One region of the Bradyrhizobium sp. P5_C12 genome, then DNA from elsewhere that is predicted to be linked to it. Evidence: predicted binding sites of a transcription regulator. Region 1 holds the regulator's gene; the other holds the start of a gene.

What was found. The regulator PhoB, encoded in region 1, activates phosphate uptake and scavenging genes when phosphate is short. The targets are predictions, from matches to a motif close to TGTCATNNANCTGTCAT.
Region 2: ACXJMY_RS29830 (DUF47 domain-containing protein) is a predicted target of PhoB. The motif match lies at 1,759-1,775, and genes of this name have one in related genera.

Annotation. Positions count from the first base shown of each region.
Region 1 is NZ_JBFULU010000010.1:146,890-151,694, forward strand. It holds gene pstA (phosphate ABC transporter permease PstA) at 1-318, shown strand, start outside; gene pstB (phosphate ABC transporter ATP-binding protein PstB) at 315-1,136, shown strand; gene phoU (phosphate signaling complex protein PhoU) at 1,148-1,864, shown strand; gene phoB (phosphate regulon transcriptional regulator PhoB) at 1,886-2,593, shown strand; gene ACXJMY_RS12305 (GcrA family cell cycle regulator) at 2,826-3,338, opposite strand; gene ACXJMY_RS12310 (acetylornithine transaminase) at 3,796-4,805, shown strand, end outside.
Region 2 is NZ_JBFULU010000044.1:41,315-46,119, reverse strand. It holds gene ACXJMY_RS29840 (branched-chain amino acid ABC transporter permease) at 1-691, shown strand, start outside; gene ACXJMY_RS29835 (branched-chain amino acid ABC transporter permease) at 693-1,661, shown strand; gene ACXJMY_RS29830 (DUF47 domain-containing protein) at 1,817-2,461, shown strand; gene ACXJMY_RS29825 (anion permease) at 2,477-3,484, shown strand; gene sugE (quaternary ammonium compound efflux SMR transporter SugE) at 3,477-3,791, opposite strand; gene ACXJMY_RS29815 (peptide chain release factor 3) at 3,949-4,805, shown strand, end outside.

The sequences.
Region 1 (4,805 bases):
CTGCCGCGCTCGCTGGTGATCAAGCGGATCGCCTATCGCTCGGCGCGCGCGGGCCTCATCACCGGCGTGCTGCTCGCGACCGCCCGTGTCGCCGGCGAAACCGCGCCGTTGCTGTTCACCGCGCTGTCGAACCAGTTCTTCAGCCTGGACCTGACCAAGACGATGGCCAACCTGCCGGTCACCATCAACAACTTCGTGCAGAGCCCATACGCCTACTGGAAGCAGCTGGCGTGGAGCGGGGCGCTGCTCATCACCCTGACCGTGCTTGCCCTGAACATTGGCGCGCGCATCCTTGGCGCCGAGAGGACCGCAAAATGAGTGATCTTTCCGTATCGATGAGCGCAGCCGGCGGGCTCCCGCAGTCGCCGACGCTGCCCGAGGCGCCGCCCAAGGTGACCGTGCGCAATCTCAACTTCTATTACGGCGAGCACCATGCGCTTAAGAACATCAACCTGACGCTCGGCACCAATCGCGTCACGGCGTTCATCGGCCCGTCGGGCTGCGGCAAGTCGACCCTGCTGCGCATCTTCAACCGGATGTACGACCTCTATCCGGGCCAGCGCGCCACCGGCCAGCTGATGCTCGACCAGACCAACATCCTCGACACCAAGCTCGACCTCAATCTGCTGCGCGCGCGCGTCGGCATGGTGTTCCAGAAGCCGACGCCGTTCCCGATGACGATCTACGAGAACATCGCTTTCGGCATCCGTCTCTATGAGAAGATCTCGAAGTCCGAGATGGACGACCGCGTCGAGAAGGCGCTGCGCGGCGGCGCGCTGTGGAACGAGGTCAAGGACAAGCTCAATGCGTCCGGCCTGTCGCTCTCCGGCGGCCAGCAGCAGCGCCTCTGCATCGCCCGCACGGTGGCGGTGCGGCCCGAGGTGATCCTGTTCGACGAGCCCTGCTCGGCGCTGGACCCGATCTCGACCGCCAAGGTCGAGGAGCTGATCCAGGAGCTCTCCGAGAACTACACGATCGCCATCGTCACCCACAACATGCAGCAGGCGGCCCGCGTCTCCGACAAGACCGCCTTCATGTATCTCGGCGAGTTGATCGAGTTCGACGACACCAGCAAGATCTTCACGTCGCCGACCGATCGGCGTACGCAGGATTACATCACCGGCCGGTTCGGCTGAGGAGACAGGATATGGCTTCCGAACATACCGCAAAGGCCTTCGACACCGACCTCCAGGAGCTTACGCGCCTGGTCGCGGAGATGGGCGGGATTGCCGAGCGCATGATCGTCGATTCCGTCGATGCGCTGATCCGCCGCGACGTTGCGCTCGGCCAGCGCGTGGTCGCGACCGACGTCGAGATCGACGCGCTCCAGAAGAAGATCGAGGAGCGCGCCGTGCTCACCATCGCCCGCCGCCAGCCGATGGCGGTCGATCTGCGCGAGATCGTCGGCGCCATGCGCGTCGCGACCGATCTCGAGCGCATCGGCGATCTCGCCAAGAACATGGGCAAGCGCGTCGCGGCGCTGGAGACGGATTTCCATCCGCTCAAGCTGTTCCGCGGCCTCGAGCACATGACCGACCTCGTGCAGCAGCAGGTCAAGTCGGTGCTGGACGCCTATGCCGCGCATGATCTGCCGGCGGCGATGGCGGTGTGGAAGGGCGACGAGGAAGTCGACGCCATCTGCACCTCGCTGTTCCGCGAGCTCCTCACCTACATGATGGAGGATCCGCGCAACATCTCGTTCTGCATTCACCTGATGTTCTGTGCCAAGAACATCGAGCGGATCGGCGACCACGCCACCAACATCGCCGAGACCGTATTCTACATGATCGAAGGTCAGGCGATGACCGACAAGCGACCGAAGGGCGACATGACGACCTTCGCCACGACGGTCCCGAACACTTAAGGCTTGAGGAGCGACGACCACATGGGCGCACGCATTATGGTGGTTGAGGACGAGGAAGCCCTGACCGAGCTTCTCCGCTACAACCTCGAAGGCGACGGCTATGACGTCGAGACGGTGATGCGCGGCGACGACGCCGACACCCGCCTCAAGGAGCATATCCCCGACCTGATCGTACTCGACTGGATGCTGCCAGGGCTGTCCGGCATCGAGCTGTGCCGGCGGCTGCGCACCCGGCCCGAGACCAAGCAGCTTCCGATCATCATGCTCACCGCCCGCGGCGAGGAGAGCGAGCGGGTGCGCGGGCTTGCGACCGGCGCCGACGACTACATCGTCAAGCCGTTCTCGGTGCCGGAGCTGCTCGCGCGCGTGAAGGGCCTGCTCAGGCGCGCCAGCCCGGAGCGGTTGGCCACCGTGCTCGCCTTTGGCGACATCGAGCTCGATCGCGACAAGCGCCGCGTGGCGCGCTCGGGCCGTCCGATCGATCTCGGCCCGACCGAATATCGCCTGCTGGAGTTCTTCCTGGAGCATCCCGGTCGCGTGTTCTCGCGCGAGCAGCTGCTCGACAGCGTCTGGGGCCGCGACATCTATATCGACGAACGCACCGTCGACGTGCACATCGGTCGCCTGCGCAAGCTGCTCAATCTCGGCCGCGAACAGGACCCGATCCGCACCGTGCGCGGCGCCGGCTACGCGCTGGACGATCGCTTCGCGAAGGCGGAGCAGACGTAGGCTAGAGCGAGTTGGTTTGGCGAGCTGTCGCCACGATATCGGTGTCGTCCCGGCGAAGGCCGGGACCCATAACCCGAGGACGCAATTGTTTGTGCGAGAAGGGTAACTCCGAATCCCTGTAACCACATCTGCTGGTGGTTATGGGTCCCGGCCTTCGCCGGGACGACATCGGAGTGTGTCGAGCCGCCATCGTGTGATGGCGGCATTTTAACGGACGACTATATCCGCTAACTCACCGCGGGCCCGGCTTGGCCGGTGCGCGCCGGCGATCGGCCGCCGGCTGGTACGCGACACGCGAGTGCTGGGCGCAATAGGGAAGGCCCGACAGCGCCTTGCCGCCGCAGAAGAAGAAATCCGGGCTCGAGGGATCGCCGACCGGCCAGTGGCAGGTCGCCTCGTTCAATTCCAGCAGCGACAGCCGCTGGCTCATCGGCACCACGTTGTCGTAGGTGACCGGCTCGGCCTCCACCTCGACCTCGAAGGCCTGCGCCAACGCGGTGTTGCCGCGCGAGATCGGGCGGCTCACCCGCATCATGTGCTGTGCCGGACGCGCCTTACGCGGCCGGGGCGCGGCCGAAGAGGGGCTCTTGGCGCGGCCGGACAGGCCAAGCCTGTGCACCTTTCCGATCACGGCGTTGCGGGTCACATTGCCGAGCTCCGCCGCGATCTGGCTGGCCGAAAGTCCGGCCTCCCAGAGCTTTTTCAGCTGCTCGACGCGATCATCGGACCAGGTCAAAACCGTCATTGCACCCTTTCCCTCGCTGCGCGCCTGCCATATCGGGGCCTCACAGCGAATGCCTAAGCCTTGAAAAACCCGTGCCGCCAGAATCCCTTAAGGCTCGCCGGGCGCGCGAAGTGCGCCCGAACGTTTACGCCGGTACATGAGGACTTAGAGATCAGAACCGCCTGCACGAGATGTCGTATCTGACAAGCCAAACGCTACAATATGGCGTGACTCACGCGCAAGAGTCCGCCGACTCGCTTCCACATGTTCCGTGGCCAAAAAACCGCAAAATCGACACCGCAAGACTACGGATTCAGCGTTTCGTGAGGCTTTCCGGGCGGCATTGACACCCGTTTTACCAGGCATAAGATAGTGACGCGTGCCGCCCTTAAAAGGCGGCACGTTTCGTTTTCCGGGCCGGTCAATGGTGCGTTGCGTGATGCACGCTCAGTCCGTCCGCAACATCCAAGTGACCGTCATGACCAACAGCGCAGCGCCGCATTTGCTCCCCGTTTTCGCCAGGGCCGACCTCGGTTTTGAGCGCGGCGAAGGCTGCTGGCTGATCGCGACCAACGGCGACCGCTATCTCGATTTCACCTCTGGCGTGGCGGTGAACGCGCTCGGCCATGCCCATCCCGCGCTGGTCAAGGCGTTGCAGGAGCAGGCCACGAAACTCTGGCACATGTCGAACCTGTTCCAGAGCCCGGATGGCGAGCGACTTGCCGCCCGGCTCTGCAGCGAGAGCTTTGCGGACTTCGTATTCTTCTGCAATTCCGGCGCCGAGGCGCTGGAATGCGTGATCAAGGTCGTGCGCCGCTATCACGCCGCCAAAGGCCATCCCGACCGCTATCGCATGATCACCTTCGAGGGCGCCTTCCACGGCCGCACGCTGGCGACGCTGGCTGCGACCGGCTCGGCAAAATATCTCGAAGGCTTTGGTCCGCCGATGGACGGCTTCGACCAGGTCCCGCATGGCGATCTTGACGCCGTGAAGAAGGCCATCGGCCCGCAGACCGCCGGCATCCTGATCGAACCGATCCAGGGCGAGGGCGGCGTGCGTTCGGCGACGCCGGCGTTCCTCAAGGCGCTGCGCCAGCTCTGCGACGAGCGCGGCCTGTTGCTGGCGTTCGACGAGGTGCAGACCGGCATGGGCCGCACCGGCGATCTCTTTGCGCATCGTCGCCTCGGCGTCACGCCCGATGTGATGTCGCTGGCCAAGGCGCTCGGCGGCGGCTTCCCGATCGGCGCGTGCCTTGCGACCGCGGAAGCGGCGTCCGGCATGACGCCGGGCTCGCACGGCTCGACCTTCGGCGGCAATCCGCTCGCGATCTCCGCTGCGAACGCGGTGCTCGACGTCATGCTCAAGCCCGGCTTCTTCGACCACGTGCAGAAGATGTCGTTGCTGTTGAAGCAGAAGCTCGCCTCCGTGATCGACCGCCATGGCGACGTCGTCAGCGAAGTCCGCGGCGAGGGGCTCTTGATCGGCAT
Region 2 (4,805 bases), on a different contig from region 1:
CATTGGCTACTGGCCGGCATTGATCATCGCCCCGATTGTCGTCGGCATCTTCGGCATGATCCTGGAACGGACCATGCTGCAATGGCTGACCGGACTCGATCATCTCTACGGCCTGCTCCTGACCTTCGGCATTGCGCTGATCGTGCAGGGCGTATTCCAGAACTATTTTGGATCGTCGGGCCTGCCTTACGCCATTCCTGACCAGCTCAGGGGCGGCATGAATCTCGGCTTCATGTTCCTGCCGGTCTATCGCGGCTGGGTCGTCGTGTTCTCGCTGATTGTGTGCATCGCGACGTGGTTCCTGATCGAGAAGACGCGGCTCGGCGCCTACCTCCGCGCCGCGACCGAAAACCCGACGCTGGTGCGCGCCTTCGGCATCAACGTGCCGCGCATGATCACGCTGACCTATGGTCTCGGCGTCGGCCTTGCCGCGCTCGCCGGCGTGCTCTCGGCGCCGATCAACCAGGTGCGGCCGCTGATGGGCGCCGACCTCATCATCGTGGTGTTCGCGGTGGTCGTGATCGGGGGTATGGGATCGATCATGGGTTCGATCATCACCGGCTTCGCGCTCGGTGTGATCGAGGGCCTGACCAAGTATTTCTACCCCGAGGCCTCCAACACCGTCGTGTTCGTGCTGATGGTGCTGGTGCTCTTGGTGAAGCCAACCGGATTGACGGGAAGGGCGGCCTGATATGACAGCCTTGACGGACGATACGCTGCGGGCGACCCCGCGCGCGATGCGCGACGAGATGATCGTGTTTGTGGTGATGGCGCTGCTGCTGGCGTCGGTGCCGTTCACGGGGGTCTATCCGTTCTTCGTGATGCAGGCGCTGTGCTTCGCGTTGCTCGCCTGCGCCTTCAACCTTCTGATCGGCTATGGCGGCCTGTTGTCGTTCGGCCACGCGATGTTCCTGGGGACGGCCGGTTATTGCACCGCGCATGCGCTGAAGGTATGGGCGCTGCCGCCGGAACTCGGCATCCTCGTCGGCGTCGCCGGTGCCTTCCTGCTCTCGATCGTGACCGGCTACATCTCGATCCGCCGCCAGGGCATCTATTTCTCGATGATCACGCTGGCGCTGTCGCAGCTCCTGTACTTCATCTACCTCCAGGCGCCATTCACCCATGGCGAAGACGGCATCCAGGGCATTCCGCAGGGACGCATGTTCGGGCTCTTCGATCTCTCGAAGCCGACCGTCCTCTACTATGTCGTGCTGGTCGGCTTCCTCGCCGGCTTCCTGCTGATCTACCGCATCATCAACTCGCCGTTTGGCGAAGTCCTGAAGTCGATCCGCGAGAACGAGCAGCGCGCGATCTCGCTGGGCTACCGGACCGACCAGTACAAGTTCCTGGCCTTCGTCCTGTCAGGCACGCTGGCCGGCTTTGCCGGGTCCCTGAAGGTGTTCGTGGCGCAGAATGCCTCGCTCACCGACGTGCACTGGACGATGTCCGGCGAAGTCGTGCTGATGACGCTGGTCGGCGGTCTCGGCACCATCTTCGGGCCCGTGGTCGGCGCCTTCGCGATCATCGCCATGCAGCAATATCTGGCGAGCTTCGGCCAGTGGGTGACGGTGATCCAGGGCTCGATCTTCGTGATCTGCGTGCTCACCTTCCGCCGCGGCGTGGTCGGTGAAATCGCGCACTACTTCCGACGATCACTCTAAGCTATTGATCTGATGTAAATTTATAGGCTGCGTGAAAGCGGTGGATGATCCGGTTCCGCGGGCGTGAGGTAGCACGCGCGCGGGTCGAAAATGGTCTATGACAGTTTTATGACGGCCTGCTCGGGCCGGGCCATTTCCAACCGGTAGCCTATCCCATGATGCGATGGTTTCGCGCCTTCCTGCCCAAGGAAGAACGGTTCTTTGACCTGTTCGACCGCCATGCCCAGACCGTGATCCAGGGCTCCGTCGCGCTCCAGGGAATGCTGAACGGGGGCGAGGAGACGCCGGTCTATTGCCAGCGCGTCAACCAGTTCGAGAACGATGCCGATAACATCACCCGCGAGGTGCTGACCGCGGTGCGCCGTACCTTCATCACGCCGTTCGACCGGGGCGACATCAAGAACCTCATCACGTCGATGGACGACGCCATCGACCAGATGCAGCAGACCGCCAAGGCCGTGATGCTGTTCGAGGTTCGCACCTTCGAGCCGCCGATGCGCGAGATCGGCGGGCTTCTGATCGAATGCGCCAATCTGGTCGGCCGTGCGCTGCCGCTGATGCAGGCGATCGGCCAGAACGTGGCCATGCTGACCGCGATCACGGAAGAGCTGACCAAGCTCGAGGGCCGGGTCGACGACCTCCATGACATCGGGCTGAAGGAACTATTCCTCAAGCATCGCGACGGCAACGCGATGGATTTCATCGTCGGTGCCGAAATCTACGAGCACCTCGAAAAGGTGGCCGACCGTTTCGACGACGTCGCGAACGAGATCAACAGCATCGTCATCGAGCAAGTTTAGGACAGGGGCCGCGCCGTGGATGCTGCGTTGGGTCTTCCCGTCCTGGTCGGACTGATCGCCGTCGCGCTGCTGTTCGACTTCCTGAACGGCCTGCATGATGCCGCCAATTCGATCGCGACCATCGTCTCGACCCGCGTGCTGCGGCCGCAATTCGCGGTGTTCTGGGCCGCGTTCTTCAATTTCGTCGCCTTCATGGTGTTCGGGCTGCACGTCGCCCAGACCATCGGCACCGGCATCATCGATCCCGCGATCGTCGATGCGCAGGTGATCTTCGCGGCCCTTGTCGGCGCCATCGTCTGGAATCTCGTGACCTGGGCGCTCGGCATCCCGTCATCCTCGTCCCACGCATTGATCGGCGGGTTGTTCGGTGCAGGCGTGGCCAAAGCCGGGATTTCGGCAGCGGTCTGGAGCGGATTGTCCAAGACGGTGCTGGCGATCGTGCTGTCGCCGCTGGTCGGCTTCCTGCTCGCGATGCTGCTGGTCGCGATCGTGTCCTGGGCCTCGGTGCGCTCGACGCCGTTCGCGGTCGACCGCGCCTTCCGCATCCTGCAATTCGCCTCCGCCTCGCTCTACTCGCTCGGCCATGGCGGCAATGACGCGCAGAAGACCATGGGCATCATCGCCGTGCTGCTTTATTCGCAGGGCCATCTCGGCAGTGAATTCTCGGTGCCGTTCTGGGTCGTGCTGTCCTGCCAGGCGGCGATGGCGCTGGGCACGCTGATGGGCGGCTGGCGCATCGTCCGCACCATGGGCCTGCGCATCACAAAACTGACGCCGATGCAGGGATTTTGCGCCGAGACCGGCGGCGCCGCGACCCTGTTCATGGCGACCTTCCTTGGAGTTCCCGTCTCGACCACCCACACCATCACCGGCGCCATCGTCGGCGTCGGCGCCGCCCGTCGGCTCTCGGCGGTGCGCTGGAACGTCGCCAGCTCGATCGTCTATGCCTGGGTGATCACGATGCCGGCCTCCGCCATCGTCGCCGCGCTCACCTGGTGGGCGGTCAAGATCTTTGTCAGGTGACGAATTTCAGCCCCGCGATACCGGCGACGATGAGCCCGATGCTGGCGAGGCGGAATGCGGTGGCCGGCTCGCCGAACAGGATGATGCCGAGCGTCGCGGTTCCGACCGCGCCGATGCCGGTCCAGACTGCATAAGCGGTCCCGACGGGGAGCGATTTGAGAGCGAGTCCGAGCAGGATGACGCTGCCGGCCATCGCCGCGAGCGTGATGATGGACGGAACAAGTCTGGTAAAGCCCTCAGTATATTTCAGGCCGATCGCCCAGGTAATCTCGAGAAGACCGGCGACGAACAGGATGCTCCAGGCCATGACGACCCTCCATTCAAGGCAGGGTCGTCCCCGCGGCCATGGCTTTTGGAAAAGGAGGGCCGTCCCTCCCAAATGGCGATATGGGGCTGGTCGAGGGGCCCTGCAATCACCAAATCAGGCTTGATCAGGCCCATTTTCCCTGCCAAACGCTCCCGCCATGTCCGACATCGCCATTTCCGCCGAATCGCCGGCCCGTTCCCCGCTTGCCGCTGAAGTGTCGCGGCGGCGAACCTTTGCGATCATCTCGCATCCGGACGCCGGCAAGACCACGCTGACCGAAAAGCTGCTGCTGTTCGGCGGCGCCATCAATCTCGCCGGCCAGGTCAAGGCCAAGGGCGAGCGGCGCAACACGCGCTCGGACTGGATGAAGATCGAGCGCGAGCGCGGCATCTCCGTCGTCACCTCGGTGATGACCTTCGAGTTCGAAGGCCTCGTGTTCAACCTGCTGGACACGCCGGGCCACGAGGACTTTTCGGAAGACACCTATCGCACGCTGACGGCGGTCGATTCCGCCGTGATGGTGATCGACGCGGCAAAGGGCATCGAGGCGCGGACGCGAAAGCTGTTCGAGGTCTGCCGGCTGCGCGACATCCCGATCATCACCTTCATCAACAAGATGGACCGCGAAAGCCGCGACGTCTTCGAGCTGCTCGACGAGATCGAGAAGACGCTGGCGCTCGACACCACGCCGATGACCTGGCCGGTCGGCCGTGGCCGTGACTTCCTCGGCACCTACGACGTCGTCAATGGCGGGGTGCGCCTGCTCGAAGGCGGCGGCGCCAAGACCGGCGCGGCGCAGCAGATCGAGATCGCGGAGCTCGGAAAGCTCAATGCGAATCTCGACGTCTCCGCGGTGAAGGACGAGCTCGAGCTCGTCACCGCGGCCTCCAAGCCGTTCGAACTCGCCGCGTTTCGCGAGGGCCATCTGACCCCGGTCTATTTCGGCAGCGCGCTGCGCAATTTCGGCGTCGGCGACCTCCTCGAAGGTCTCGGCAAGTTCGCGCCCGAGCCGCG